4 regions of the Erwinia sp. E602 genome follow, and region 1 is predicted to be linked to each of the others. Evidence: riboswitches for the same ligand, from Rfam matches in the RefSeq annotation. Region 1 holds a riboswitch; each other region holds the start of a gene.
The links. Region 1 has a riboswitch for thiamine pyrophosphate ahead of tenA (thiaminase II). Riboswitches for the same ligand answer to the same signal wherever they lie in the genome.
Positions count from the first base shown of each region.

Region 1 (3,655 bases):
CAGCGGGGCGAGGGCAAACACCGGGATCGCCTGGCTGGTCAGCACCAGCGGCATCAGCCAGCGCTGCAGGCGCGGTGAGCCGATCATCGCCAGTGCCAGCAGCGCGCCGAACAGCACGCCGAGGATCAGCCCGGAAAACACCTCCGAGGCGGTAATCAGCGTGTGCCAGGCGAGATAGTCGCGGCCGGTCCACAGCGCCAGCGCCACGGCGGCGGGCGAGGGCAGCAGAAAGGCCGGGATCGCGCCAAAGGTAGTGACTCCCCACCACAGCAGCAGCAGCCCGGCAAACACCGTCAGCCCACGCCGCCAGCGGGTAAAACGGCTGTCGCGGTGCATCATTCTGTTTTCACCGGTCACCCAGCGGGTAATGCGTCGTTCACGGGGCATCATTCGGCTTCTCCGGTCAGCCAGCGGGTAGGGCGTCGTTCATGGAGCATCATTCGGCTTCCCCCGACAGCTGGCGCATCAGCTCGCCCTGGCTTCTCAGCAGATCGGCGTTATCCGGTGCGCGCGGCGGCAGCCCGGCGATAGTGTGGCCGTCATCAATGCCGCCTGGATGGCGGTGCAGCACCAGCAGGCGGTGGCTGAGTCGGCAGGCCTCCTGCGGATCGTGGGTGATCAGCAGCACCGTGCGCCCGGCCAGCAGCGTGGCCGCCAGCGTCTGAATGCTGGCGCGGGTAATCGCATCCAGCGCCGAAAACGGCTCATCCATCAGCACCACCGGCCGATCCTCATACAGTGTGCGGGCGATGGCGGCGCGCTGGCGCATGCCGCCGGAGAGCACCGCGGGCAGATCGTCGCCGTGGCCGCCGAGCCCTACCTGTTCCAGCAGCAGCTGCGCCCGCGACATATCCGGCCGCTCGCCGCGCAGGCGCGGGCCGAGAGTGATGTTCTGCAACACGCTGAGCCACGGATACAGCAGGTCCTGCTGGCCCATCCAGGCGATGCGCCCCGCAATCGGCTGGCCGTCGCTGCCGCTCACCGTGCCGCTACTGGCGTTCTCCAGCCCGGCAAGTATCTTCAGCAGGCTGGTCTTACCGGCACCGCTGGCCCCCAGCAGCGCAACAAAGCTGCCGCCGGTGATATCAAAACTCAGCCGCTCAAAGATGGTACGTGCGCCAAACCGCAGGCTGAGGTCGCGAACCTGAATGCCGGGCGGCGGGGTGGTTAACGGCTGTGACATTATCTGCGTTCCGCCTGGCCAACGGCGTTCAGCCCCATCTGCCAGAAGGCCGACTCCAGCCGGGTGGCGGTGGCGAAAATCTCCGTCAGCCGGGCATAGCGGCTTTCGGCACCGCGATCGCGGCCAGCCTGCTCCAGCAGATCGATCGAGGCGCGCACGCTGGCGTGATAGCCGCTGTCGCCGTAGTTGGCGATCCACGAGGCGTAAGGATTGCCCTCCAGCACCGTGGCCGGGCTGCGTAACAGTGTCAGGCCAATCTCGGCGTAACCGGCCACGCAGGGCAGCAGCGCCGCCAGCAGATCCAGCGCGTCGCCTGAGTGGCCGATATCCAGCACGTAGCGGGTGTAGTTGATGGTCTCCATCGCTTCCGGCTCGGCGGCCATCTGCGCTTCGTTCAGCCCCCAGCTCTCGCAGTAGCCGACGTGCAGCGGCAGTTCGCCGACGATGCCGTTCAGCGAAGCGGTGGCGGCACGCATCTCCGGCAGCGTATGGAACTTGCTGACCAGCAGCGCATAGGCGCGGGCGAAGTGGACGAGGAACAGATAGTCCTGGGTCAGATAGCGGCGAAACGCCTCGTGGGGCAGGGTGCCCGCGCCCAGCTGCTGCACAAACGGATGGTTAACGTAGTGCTGCCAGTCGGCGTTGGTTGCGGCGCGCAGGCGGCCAAACAGCCCGTGGCTGAAATCAATAGGAGAAGCGGAATTATAGTACATAGGACCTCCAGTCAGTGTATGGAGATCCGGGCGTAATGGCGCGCTGAACAGGCAGTCTGGTGCTGTGGTGTCGACCCGTCCCTTCGCTGGCATGACCCAGATCAGGTTCAAAGGGTTCGGCATTGCTGCCATCTCAGCCCATCACAGGACACCCCTCGGAGGCGGTTGTTATACGATATTTAAAATGTTAATTCAACGGGGTTGATTCTGTGGGCATCTGCTGAGAAGCGCATCACCCAACAAAGTGGCAATCTTATGCTTCAGCGCGCCGTGTTGATCTTCCCTGTAAGGGGGAGCCGTTTTCCAGTCATAAAACCAGACCGGCATTCTGCGCTTCTGTTCCGGTTCAGACGCATAGCGCGGGAAGAGATGGCAGTGCAGTTCCGGTTCAGAGTTGCCCAGAATTTCATAGTTAATCCGCAACGCCCCTGTTGCCGCTAACATGGCATCTCCCAGTAGAGCCATATCCAGCAGATACTGTTGCCGGGCTGCTGTATCCAGATCGTTGAGAGCCGGCACCACCGGGTCAGGCAACAGCAGGCAGTAACCGGTCAGGAACTGAACATCACCCATCACCGCCCAACCGGACGGCATACGACAGATAACTTTATCGTTAGTGCCATTTCTGGCGGACGCAACGCGCTGTGAAATCAGTGACATTCGAGTCTCCTGTTAAGTAATGGAGCGGAGTAATCTATCCGTTAGCGCCGGGATAAGTGGACTGACCACCCTTTGCAGACGGGGTAGATGAAATCTCTGATATGTCAGCTGAACGTCCCTGAGAGGCACCCCGACTCACATTTCCCACAATGGCGGAGATTTCAGTATGAGTACATCACAAGCGCTGACGTACCAGCGCTTGTGACAGGTGTGTTCTCAGGTGCCGGGGCGCAAAAACTTAAAAGCTTTCCCAGTTTACTTTACTCGCGTCTGCGGCAGGCAAATGGGGTTTTTTTGGAGCCTGAGACGTTCGGCTAAGCGGGGCCTGAGTCCGTGGCACGGCACGGGTAGTATCCTCTTCCAGGGTAAACGTGGAGACCAGTTCGGAAAGGGTTTCCGACTGCTCCTGCAGGGATTTTGATGCCGCGGACGCTTCTTCCACCAGCGAGGCGTTCTGTTGTGTGACTTCATCCATCTGCCCGATGGCCTGATGAACCTGCTCAATGCCTTTACTCTGTTCAGAGGTTGCTGCAGCAATTTCATTAACCAGATCGGCCACCTGCTGAATCGCCGTGCTGACATTTTCTGTATTGCCGCCAACCTGCGTTGCCTGTTCCAGTCCCTGCTCGACCTGTGAAACGGAAACTGAAATCAGGTCCTTGATCTCGCGCGCGGCAGAAGAAGAGCGCTGTGCCAGGTTACGCACCTCAGAAGCCACCACCGCAAACCCTCTGCCGTGCTCACCTGCGCGTGCGGCCTCAACCGCCGCGTTAAGCGCCAGGATATTGGTCTGGAATGAAATTCCTTCAATCAGCCCGGTGATTTCAGAAATTTTTGCTGAGCTGCCGCGAATATCGGACATGGTTTCCAGCATCTGACTGACGGCATTGCCGTTCTGCCGGGAGAGATCGTTCGCATTATTCGCCAGCGTGCTGGCCTGGACCGCACCCTCTGCGTTCTGCCTGACGGTATCGCTTAAGGTGGCCATGCTGGCGGCAGTCTGCTCCAGCGACGCTGCCTGCTGCTCGGTGCGTGAAGACAGATCTTCATTACCTGCGGCGATCTGGGTAGAGCCCGTGCTGACAGACTGTGCCGCATG
Region 1 is NZ_CP046582.1:1,758,638-1,762,292, forward strand. Features, by position in the region: gene GKQ23_RS09430 (ABC transporter permease) at 1-339, opposite strand, end outside; gene GKQ23_RS09435 (ABC transporter ATP-binding protein) at 437-1,183, opposite strand; gene tenA (thiaminase II) at 1,183-1,896, opposite strand; TPP riboswitch at 1,958-2,062, opposite strand; gene GKQ23_RS09445 (HIT family protein) at 2,089-2,556, opposite strand; gene GKQ23_RS09450 (methyl-accepting chemotaxis protein) at 2,795-3,655, opposite strand, start outside.

Region 2 (3,655 bases), 2.1 Mb from region 1:
GGCTTCGGTGGCGGGGAAGGCACCACGACTCATACATTTTCCTCGGTTTTTAGCGTGTCGGCGCGATGATACAGTTCACCGCCCCGGTTACGGAACTCTTCAGACATCTGCAGCATGCCTATTTCAACTGGCTGTGCTTCGGCTGCCTGGCGGGCAGCGTACTCGCGCACTTCCTGGGTGATCTTCATCGAACAGAACTTAGGCCCGCACATCGAGCAGAAGTGGGCCACCTTGCCGGACTCCTGCGGCAGCGTTTCATCGTGATAGGCGCGCGCAGTATGCGGATCCAGCGCCAGGTTAAACTGATCCTCCCAGCGGAATTCGAAGCGCGCCTTCGACATGGCGTTATCGCGGATCTGCGCGCCCGGATGCCCCTTCGCCAGGTCGGCGGCGTGGGCGGCAATTTTGTAGGTAATCAGGCCCTGCTTAACGTCCTCCTTGTTCGGCAGGCCGAGGTGCTCTTTCGGCGTCACGTAGCACAGCATGGCACAGCCGAACCAGCCGATCATCGCCGCGCCGATACCGGAGGTGAAGTGATCGTAGCCCGGCGCAATATCGGTGGTTAGCGGGCCAAGGGTGTAGAACGGCGCTTCATGGCAGTGTTCCAGCTGTTCGGTCATATTGACCCGAATGCGCTGCATCGGTACATGACCGGGGCCTTCAATCATCACCTGTACGTCATACTCCCAGGCGATTTTGGTCAGCTCGCCCAGGGTGCGCAGCTCGGCAAACTGCGCTTCGTCGTTAGCATCCTGAATTGAGCCGGGGCGCAGGCCGTCACCCAGCGACAGCGCCACGTCATAGGCGGCACAGATTTCGCAAATTTCGCGGAAGTGGCGATAGAGGAAACTCTCCTGGTGATGCGACAGGCACCACTTAGCCATGATCGATCCGCCGCGTGAGACGATGCCGGTCAGGCGCTTCGCGGTCATCGGCACGTAGCGCAGCAGCACGCCGGCGTGGATAGTAAAGTAGTCCACCCCCTGTTCCGCCTGCTCCAGCAGCGTGTCGCGGAAAATTTCCCAGGTGAGGTCCTCAGCAACGCCGTTGACCTTCTCCAGCGCCTGATAGATCGGTACGGTACCGATCGGCACCGGACTATTACGCAGGATCCACTCACGCGTTTCGTGAATATAGCGTCCGGTAGAGAGGTCCATTACCGTATCCGCCCCCCAGCGTGCCGACCACACCAGCTTCTCCACCTCCTCTTCGATCGAGGAGCTGACCGCCGAATTGCCGATATTGGCGTTGACCTTCACCAGGAAGTTGCGGCCGATAATCATCGGCTCAGACTCAGGGTGGTTGATGTTCGACGGGATAATCGCCCGCCCGGCGGCCACCTCCTGGCGCACAAATTCGGCGGTAATGTTCTCCGGCAGGCTGGCACCAAAGCTGTTACCCGGGTGCTGCTGCAACAGCACCTCGCTGCGGATACGCTCGCGGCCCATATTCTCGCGCACGGCGATAAACTCCATCTCCGGGGTGATCACCCCGAGCCGCGCATAGTGCATCTGGGTGACGCAGCGCCCGGCCTGCGCGCGACGTGGGCGCGGCCGCTTTTCAAAGCGCAGATGATCCAGCCCGTCATCCGCCAGCCGCTGCTGGGTGTAGGTGGAGCTCAGTTCGTCGATCTCTTCACTGTCACTGCGCGCGGCAATCCACCCGCTGCGCAGCTTAGGCAGGCCGCGATGCACGTCAATCGCCGCTGCCGGATCGCCATACGGGCCGGCGGTATCGTAGACCGGCACCGGCTCATTCTGCTCCAGCGTGGGATTGTCTTTACTGCCGCCTGTGACGGTCGGGCTGAGCTGGATTTCGCGCATGGGCACGCGGATATCCGGCCGGGAGCCAGTCAGGTAGATGCGTTTGGAATTCGGAAAGGCGGTGCCCTGCAGGGAATCAATAAACTGCTGCGCTTCGGCGCGCTGCTCACGGCGTGATGACTTTTTTTCAACGGTAGACATAGCAAATTCCTGATTAAAGGGAAATATGCTTGCCTGGAGGCGGGAGTAATTTGCACGATATCAACGCGTACGGCCTGATACCGTTACAGCTGTTTTACTCTTGTTCCCTTCGCAGGTATTAACCTGATCAGGTTCCGCGGATCCCGAATTAACGGTCTCAGCCCCGAGGGGCACTCCGACAAGAAGACGCTGGTACATGGCTCAACAGAGCGTACCGGCTTTGGGCAAAATGCGCCTGCTCAAAGCCCCTGAAGCATAAAGGGGCCGATCACAAATCACAAGGCTTTCACCAATCTCTAACGATTTCAGGCAGGGCGGGCGAGGGTCGGTTCGTTGGCAGCGATCTGTTTTTGCACGTGATTTTCCATCGCTAACTGGATGAATTTATCTTCCAGCGAGAAGCGGGATTCCAGCGCTTCGCCGACGCCTGAGAGCGCCTGCTGGAACTCAAGGCAGTTATCATCATCGATCGCCGTTTCCAGATGCGAGTCATAAATCTGCATAATGCGGTCGGTATTCGCCTGCAACGACGGGTAGATCACTGCCGCCTGTGCCAGCTGTTCGCTGCCTTCCAGCTCTTTAATAAAACGCTCGTACAGGGTGAAATGGCCGGTTGACAGATAGTCCACCAGGCTGTGGCAGAAGTTATCCAGCGCGTTTTCATCGAGTGCGGTCAGGGAATCCTTGTTCGGCTTCAGACCGGCCATTTGGTAATAGGTAACCAGTAACTGCTTACGTGAATGCAGGCAGAGGTCGACCAGTTCGCTGCAACCGCCAACGCGTGCGGTAAGGACGTCTAACTGGTTAAGCATGTTCAACTCCGTCGTGTTATTTTGAACATCTGACCTCAATCCGCTTTGATGAGCTGAGGAAAATGAGCATTTTATGGAACGTCAACTAACAAGCGTAGACGCTGGCTGGTGGGTTGTCAGCACCGAAAACAAAATTTGGTTACCAAAAGGCGAATTACCTTACGGCCAGGCCGGAGCACTGGGTCTGGAGGGATCCCGCGGATCCTTGCTGGGCGAATGGCAGGGCGAACCGGTCTGGCTGATCCGCGAAAGCCGCCCCAAGGAGTGCGGATCGCTGCGCCAGCTGCTGGATCAGGAGCCCGGGCTGTTTCAGCTGGTCGGGCGTGGCGTACAGCTGGCCGAATTCTACCGCTCGCATCGCTGGTGCGGCTACTGCGGGCATGAAATGCACCACAGCAGGACCGAATGGGCCTGCCTGTGCCATCACTGCCGCCAGCGGTATTATCCGCAGATAGCGCCGTGCATGATCGTGGCGATCCGCCGCGGTGAGGAGATCCTGCTGGCGCAGCACACCCGCCACCGCAACGGCATTTACACGGTGCTGGCCGGTTTTACCGAGGTGGGTGAAACGCTGGAACAGACGGTGGCAAGGGAGGTTATGGAAGAGAGTGGCCTCCGGGTGAAAAATGTGCGCTATGTCGCCTCGCAGCCGTGGCCGTTCCCGCAGTCGCTGATGATGGCGTTTATGGCCGACTATGACAGCGGTGAGATTCAGATCGACCCGAAGGAGCTGCTGGATGCCGGCTGGTATCGCTATGATGCACTGCCGCTGCTGCCACCGGCGGGCACCATTGCCCGCCGGCTGATTGAAGATACCGTGGCGCTGTGCCGCGCGGGTGTGGAATGACGTGATACACTATTCCTCTGAAAATGAGAGAG
Region 2 is NZ_CP046582.1:4,495,226-4,498,880, reverse strand. Features, by position in the region: gene thiE (thiamine phosphate synthase) at 1-33, opposite strand, end outside; gene thiC (phosphomethylpyrimidine synthase ThiC) at 30-1,964, opposite strand; TPP riboswitch at 2,052-2,152, opposite strand; gene GKQ23_RS22210 (Rsd/AlgQ family anti-sigma factor) at 2,270-2,776, opposite strand; gene nudC (NAD(+) diphosphatase) at 2,850-3,623, shown strand.
Region 2: it holds a riboswitch for thiamine pyrophosphate, as region 1 does, so the genes downstream of both, thiC (phosphomethylpyrimidine synthase ThiC) here and tenA (thiaminase II) in region 1, are expected to answer to the same signal.

Region 3 (3,655 bases), on a different replicon from region 1:
TCGGGATTACGCGCCCGCAGCGCATCACCCGTCCGCAGCGCTTTCGGCTGGCCGATATCCTCCAGCGTAAACAGCGTCTGCCGGTGCAGATTATGCTCTTCCACCACGTCGCCGTCGTACAGGCGAAGATAACCCACCCCGGCCCCGGTCAGCAGCGGCAGCAGCGTGCTGCCCAGCCCGCCGGCACCGACCACCAGCACCCGCGCCTGCGCCAGCTTCTGCTGCCCGGCCTCGCCCACTTCCGGCAGCATCGACTGCCGTTGATAACGACTCATATGTCCCGATCCCCGATTAATCGCCGCCCTGTGGCGGCGCTGCTTACCCATTGCCGCGGTTACGCGCACACGGCTCTGCGCATCGCAGTTCAGCCGTCATGCCAGCCTGAACGGTGCCGCCATGGCCGCACGCCGCGCTGAACCGGTAGTGCCACTCAGCTGAACTGCGCCAGCCCGAACACCGGCGTCGAGGCGGCGGCCATATCGCGCCGCTCAACCAGCCCCGCCTGATGCGCGTCCTGGCCGGCGCGGATCGCCGCACCAAAAGCGGCCGCCATCTTCACCGGATCCTGCGCCTTCGCCACCGCCGTATTCAGCAGAATACCGTCGAAGCCCAGCTCCATCGCCTGCGCGGCCTGGCTCGGCGCACCGATGCCGGCATCAATAATCAGCGGCGTATCCGGGAACCAGGCGCGCATTGCACGCAGCCCGTCGATATTGCGCAGCCCCTGGCCGGAGCCGATCGGCGCGCCCCACGGCATCAGCAGCCGGCAGCCGGCTTCCAGCAGTTTTTCACCGACGATCAGATCCTCAGTGGTGTAGGGAAACACCTGAAAGCCTTCGGCGCAGAGGATGCGCGCGGCTTCGACCAGCGCAAACGGGTCAGGCTGCAGCGTATCGGCGTTGCCAATCACCTCCAGCTTGATCCACGAGGTGCCGAAGACTTCCCGCGCCATCTGCGCGGTGGTCACCGCCTCTTTCACCGTATGGCAGCCGGCGGTATTGGGCAGCACGCGCATGTTCATCTGCTGCAGGATCTCGCGGAACGCGCCGCCCTGGCTGCCTTCGCGGCGCAGGCTGACGGTGATAATTTCGCAGCCGGAGGCGGCGACCGCCTGGGTCAGTATCGCCGGCGAAGGATACCCGGCGGTGCCGAGCAGGAAACGTGACCGCGGTGTAAAGTCGTAAAACATGCTTCAGCCCCCCTGCATCGGTGACAGGACTTCCAGCTCGCAGCCCTCGTGCAGGATCTGCTGAGCATACTGCGCGCGCGGGATAAACTGGCCGTTAAGGGCGCTGGCCACGCAACTGGCGTCGATCTGCTGCTCCGCCAGCAGCGCGGCCAGCGTGGTGGCGGCGGTGTCGATCCGCTGTCCGTTGAGTTGAATTTTCATAACAGGTTGTCCTGGGTAAGGTGTTGCATCAGTTTCTCCGCCATTACCGGCGCGAGCAGAAAACCGTGGCGATACATGCCGTTGACGTACCAGCGGCCGTTAAGGTGACGAATGGCGGGAACGTTATCCGGCCATGACGGGCGCAGGCCGGTGCCGCTTTCGATAATCCGCGCCTCGGCCAGCGCCGGGTGGATAGCCCAGGCGGCGCTGAGCAGCTCCATCATCGCGCGGGCGCTGATCGGACTGGCGTCATCGCTCTCTACCATGGTGGCACCGAGCATAAAGTGGCCGCTGGCGCGTGGGACCAGATAGCAGGGAAAACGCGGGTGCAGCAGGCGCACCGGGCGCGACAGCTGCAGCTCCTGCGTCTGCAGGATCAGCATTTCACCGCGCACGCCGCGCAGGCCTGCTAACGCGTCGGCGGCGTGAATGCCGCGGCAGTCGATCACCCGGCCGGTGGGGCCGCCGCTGTGAAACGCCACGCCGGACCGCTGCAGCCTGTCGCGCAGCTGGTTCATGGCGTCACGCGGATTAAGGTGAGCCTCACCGGCGAAGAACAGACCGCGGGCAAACCGCCCCTGAAGATGGGGTTCCAGTTCGCCGGGATCGACCCACTGATGCGCGTGGGTGACGCGGGCAAAGCGGTTCAGATCCGGCGCGTCGCGCGGCGGGGCCACCACCAGCGTGCCCTGATGCTGCACGCCGTCGACGCGCGCCGCCCACCAGGGGGCCGAGCGCTGGCCGAGTTCGGTCACCTCATCGGGGGCGCTTTCGCCCTCGCACCAGGGCGCGAGCATGCCGCCGGCCCAGTGCGACGCCGGACGCCGGGACTCATCGACGATCACCTCAACCGACTGGCCGCGTTCGGCCAGCGCGGTGGCGACGCACAGCCCGCTGACGCCGTCGCCGATAACCGACCAGCGGCTCATGGCGCAGGCGTCCGTAAAGGAACAGATGCAGGATAAATTACAGAAGAATTCACGTTGGCCTCGTTTAAAAGAGGACCCGTGATAAGGCAGGGAGAGTACGCGCGGGCAGGCGAAGTTGACCAGCGCATCAGGTTGCTCTGCGGGGCAAAGCAACGCGTCTTCCTACGCCAGTATCAACTGGGTCAGGTTCTAAGGGTCGCCGGGCCGCGATAATCGCTACCAGCCTCTCAGTCTCTCTGGCGAGACTCCCCTGACGGTTCTATTTGTATTTTATCTGCTGCCGCGCCGTCAAGCACGATGTCAGATTTTGCTGCCGCGGATACGGCCTGAAACGTTACCGGCCGATCGATATGCTCAGCCGCGATGGCTGTTCCGGGCGGCGGACCGCAGTAGCACGTTCATGCGCCTTACGCCGCGCGGCGTTCCGGGCCAGACTGCTGTTGCCGACGCCGGGCAATCTGCTCCGCGTGCTGCAGCACCTCCTGCAGGTCATCTTCATCGATGTCCAGCAGCTCACCGGCCAGCAGCGCTTCGTGCAGATCGGCGCGGGTAATGGAGACGTTCACCACCACCGGCGCGGGTCTGGCTTCCGCAGCGGCCAGCGGATGCGGATAACGGCGGCCGGCCAGGTTGTTAAATACAATCGCCAGCAGCGCCAGCGACAGCGAGTTGAGCAGGATCGGGGTAAGGACATAACCGTAGCCCAGCTGATGGATCGCCGGCCCGCCGATCACCGCGGTCAGCGCCACCGCGCCGCCCGGCGGATGCAGGCAACGCAGCTTAAACATCAGGACGATCGCCAGCGCGGCGGCCACGCCGCAGGCCAGTGCCGGCATGGCGATCCACTGGCCGACGGTCACGCCAACCAGCGCGCAGAGCACGTTACCGCCCACCACCGACCACGGCTGCGCCAGCGGGCTGTTTGGCACGCCAAACAGCAGCACCGCGGACGCGCCCATGGGGGCGACAAACCACAGGTTCACTTCGCCGAGCAGCCAGTGGCTGAACAGGCTGGTGATCGCCAGGCCGATACCTGCGCCGAGGCTGGCGAGGAGCATCTGTTTGCGGGCCACGGCCAGCGGGTGTGGCCAGAAGCGGCCAAGGAAAAGGCGTAGCTGCGCAGGCAGCGTGGAGGTGCGATTCATTTTGCAGGCGTCCGGTCATAGGAAATTCTTATTGTTTAGCGCGCTGATTCTCGCCGATCCTCCGCGCTGAAACAACCCGCCATCGTCAGAAGCGCAGCGGGAACAGAGACTGGCGAGGTGCCGAACGCCCGCCGTGTGAATTCGGTTACCACTCCGGCACCGGGTCGCTGAAGAACTGCCAGCCCTGCGGC
Region 3 is NZ_CP046581.1:140,935-144,589, forward strand. Features, by position in the region: gene GKQ23_RS00615 (HesA/MoeB/ThiF family protein) at 1-275, opposite strand, end outside; gene GKQ23_RS00620 (thiazole synthase) at 431-1,189, opposite strand; gene thiS (sulfur carrier protein ThiS) at 1,193-1,390, opposite strand; gene GKQ23_RS00630 (FAD-dependent oxidoreductase) at 1,387-2,319, opposite strand; TPP riboswitch at 2,462-2,581, opposite strand; gene GKQ23_RS00635 (HPP family protein) at 2,727-3,464, opposite strand; gene zigA (zinc metallochaperone GTPase ZigA) at 3,610-3,655, opposite strand, start outside.
Region 3: it holds a riboswitch for thiamine pyrophosphate, as region 1 does, so the genes downstream of both, GKQ23_RS00630 (FAD-dependent oxidoreductase) here and tenA (thiaminase II) in region 1, are expected to answer to the same signal.

Region 4 (3,655 bases), 1.2 Mb from region 1:
CATGGATAACCTGCAGAAGATGATTAAGGCGATCCGTCACAGCCAGAAGCACGGGCTGAACCGTGCCGAGCACCGTCTGCACCTGCGCTGCGAGCTGCCAAATGATTCGACGCTGCCGCTGTTTGAACAGCTGATGTGCATCCCCGAACTGTCGCTGGTGTCGCTGATGGATCACTCGCCGGGCCAGCGTCAGTACGTGTCGCTGGCGGCGTGGCGCACCTACTTTGGCGGCAAGTATCAGATGAGCGACGCGCAGCTGGACGCCTACCAGGCCGACCAGCTGCGGCTGGCCGCCCGCTGGTCCGCGCCGAACCGCGAGGCGATCGCCGCCTGGTGCCGCCAGTACCAGATCCCGCTGGCCAGCCACGATGATGCCACCCACGCTCACGTGCAGGAGTCGCAGGCGATCGGCAGCACCATCGCCGAATTCCCGACCACCGCCGAAGCCGCACGCGCCTCACGCGAGCTGGGCCTGCAGGTGCTGATGGGGGCGCCGAATATCGTGCGCGGCGGCTCACACTCCGGCAACGTGGCGGCGGCCGACCTCGCCGCGGCGGGTCAGCTGGATATCCTGTCATCCGATTACTATCCCGCCAGCCTGCTGGACGCGGCGTTCCGGCTGGCGCACGACGAACGCAACGCCTTCGATCTGCCTGCCGCCGTTGCGCTGGTGACCCGTAATCCGGCACGTGCCATTAACCTGCACGATCGCGGGACGATCGCCGAAGGGCTGCGTGCCGATCTGGTGCTGGTGCACGAGCATCAGCAGCAGCCGTACGTCAGAAGCGTCTGGGCGCAGGGCAGGATGGTGTTCTGATGGCGCGGCTGATCTGGCTGATTGGGCCGTCCGGTGCCGGCAAGGACAGCCTGCTGCAGGCGCTGGGCGAATGCCCGCCGGCGAAGCTGCTGATTGCCCACCGCTATATCACCCGCAGCGCCGGGGCGGGCGGCGAGAACCACGTGGCGCTCAGCGAGCAGGAGTTTTTACGCCGCAGCGAGCTGGGGCTGTTTGCCATCGAGTGGCAGGCGCACCAGTGCTTTTACGGGCTGGGTTGCGAAACAGACCTGTGGCTGGCTAACGGGCTGAACGTGGTGGTCAACGGCTCGCGCCGCCACCTGCCGGTGGTGCAGCAGCGCTACGGCGAGCTGCTGCTGCCGGTGTGCCTGCAGGTCTCCCCGGCGGTGCTGGCGCAGCGACTGTTGCAGCGCGGGCGGGAGGATGCGGGTGCGATAGAGCGGCGTCTGGCACGGGCGCTGGAGCCGGTTCCGGCCTCCTGCATCACCCTGAACAACGACGGCGACCTGCGGCAGACGCTGGAAGCGTTCTCGCAGATTTTGCATAAAAACGCGGCGATCCGCTGACGCTGCACCGCCCACAGAGACGTTGTCCTGGTTCTCGGCGGAAATTTCCGCCTGGGTCAGACGCTATTCTACGGTCAATTCGTGCTTAAGAACGCATCCGGCCACCGCCCGCTGCGGGCACAGCAGAAGATTTCAGGGAACATACGTTAAGTGACAAAGCCGGGATTTTAAGATATAGATCTCAGCTCCCAGGGGGAGCCAGGCAGCTGGCTGAGAGATCGCAGGCGTACGCAGCGCGATGACCCTTATTACCTGATCCGGATAATGCCGGCGAAGGGATGGCGCAGCCTGGCTAACTCTCGCCGGTAGTCCGTTACCCAAGGACTACCTGATGACCCAACGTTTTACCGAACAGCTCCGTGAACTGAGCCAGCCCATCTGGTCGCAGGCGGTACAGCACCGCTTCGTGCGTGAACTCTGCCAGGGCGAAGTCGCCGATACGGTCATGGCCACCTACCTGATCCAGGACTACCGCTTTCTGGACAGCTTCCTCACCCTGATCGGCTCCGCCATCGCCAGCGCCGACAGCACCCTTGCACGACTGCGCTTTGGCCGCTTCGCCGGCATGGTCTCCTCCGACGAAAACACTTATTTCCTGCGGGGATTCGACGCGCTGGGCATCAGCGAACAGCGGCGTACCAGCTTGCCGGACAGCGCGCCCACCGCCGGTTTTAAAGCCATTATGCTGGAAGCCGCCGCTACCCGCTCCTACGCCGCGATCCTCTCCGTGCTCAACGTCGCCGAATGGCTCTACCGCGACTGGGCCACCCGCGCCCCGCGCCCGCTGCCGGAAAATTTCCTCTACGCCGAATGGGTCACGCTGCACGATAATCCCGACTTCAACGCCTTTGTCGACTTCCTGCGCGAAGAGCTCGACCGGGTCGGCCCCGCCGAACGCGATCGCTGCGAAGATTTCTTCCTGCGCGCCGTCACCCTGGAAAAAGCCTTCTTCGATGCGGCCTACGACTAAGCATTGAGTATGGCTGCACCCCGCTTGCCGCGCTAAGTAAGATCAACCATAAGCGTAACCTGTATAGCAATAAGCGTAACATTGCAGGTGTAACACTAAAAAGTTCGCTAGTTTAATAACGACTTCTTACTCTGACTCTCAATGGATGGTGTGCGTAATGAAACAAGAACTGCTGATTATTCAACCGCTGATGCCGGTGCTGAGCGAAGCGCTGCACCGTGACTACCTGTGCCACCGCCTGTATGAACAGCCGGATGCGGCCGCCTGGCTACGGCAGCACGGGCAGAGCATTCGTGCCGTGGCCACCCGTGGCGACGTCGGCCTGGCCCCGGAGGTGATGGCCGCGCTGCCGGCGCTGGAGATTATCTCGGTGTTTGGCGTCGGGACCGATGCCATCGACCTGGCGGCCGCCCGTGACCGCAATATCACCGTGACCGTCACCTCGGACATTCTTACCGATGACGTGGCCGACCTGGCGCTGGCGCTGATGCTCAGCGTCTCGCGGCAGATCGTGGCGCAGGACGCCTTCCTGCGCGCCGGCGAGTGGCCGCAGCGCCCGCCGGTGCTGGCCAGCAAACTGAGCGGTAAGCGCGTGGGTATCCTCGGCCTTGGCAGGATTGGTGCGGCCATTGCCCGCCGCTGTGCCGCCTTCGATATGCAGGTGGGCTACGTTAACAGCCGTCAGAGCGACCAGCCGGGCTGGCAGCGCTTCGGCGATCTGCACCAGCTGGCGCAGTTCAGCGACGTGCTGGTGCTGGCGGTGCCTGGCGACGCGCGCAACTATAAGGTGGTGGACAGCGAAATCCTCAGCGCGCTGGGCGAAAAGGGCATTCTGATTAACGTGGCGCGCGGCGCGGTGGTCAATGAAGATGACCTGATCGACGCCCTGCAGAATCGCACCATTCTCGGCGCGGGGCTGGACGTCTATGACAACGAGCCGGCCATCGATCCGCGTTTTGCCGCGCTGGAAAATACCGTACTGACCCCGCATATCGCCAGCGCCACCGGCGAGACCCGCCAGGCGATGGCCGATAACGTTGCCGGTAATCTGGCGGCCTGGTTCGCGCGCGGTGAGGCGCTGACGCCGGTGGGCTGAGAATCAGCGTCATCGTGAACAAACGTTAACCTTTACAGGGCCCTGGTGGGCCCTGTTTCGTTGGCTTTACTCAACCTGAAGACTTCCTGGTTGATGAAGTGTGCGGCTTGAAGGAGGGTTGATGAAGAAGGTTAACAGGGCAAACGTAAAAAGTGCGGCCATGCCGCACTTATCTGATGATGTTATAGCAGTAGCACTGGTGGTCTCAGTGGCAATCGCTAGCGAAC
Region 4 is NZ_CP046582.1:2,972,125-2,975,779, reverse strand. Features, by position in the region: gene phnM (alpha-D-ribose 1-methylphosphonate 5-triphosphate diphosphatase) at 1-817, shown strand, start outside; gene phnN (ribose 1,5-bisphosphokinase) at 817-1,362, shown strand; TPP riboswitch at 1,544-1,658, shown strand; gene GKQ23_RS15110 (TenA family protein) at 1,694-2,332, shown strand; gene GKQ23_RS15105 (2-hydroxyacid dehydrogenase) at 2,490-3,428, shown strand.
Region 4: it holds a riboswitch for thiamine pyrophosphate, as region 1 does, so the genes downstream of both, GKQ23_RS15110 (TenA family protein) here and tenA (thiaminase II) in region 1, are expected to answer to the same signal.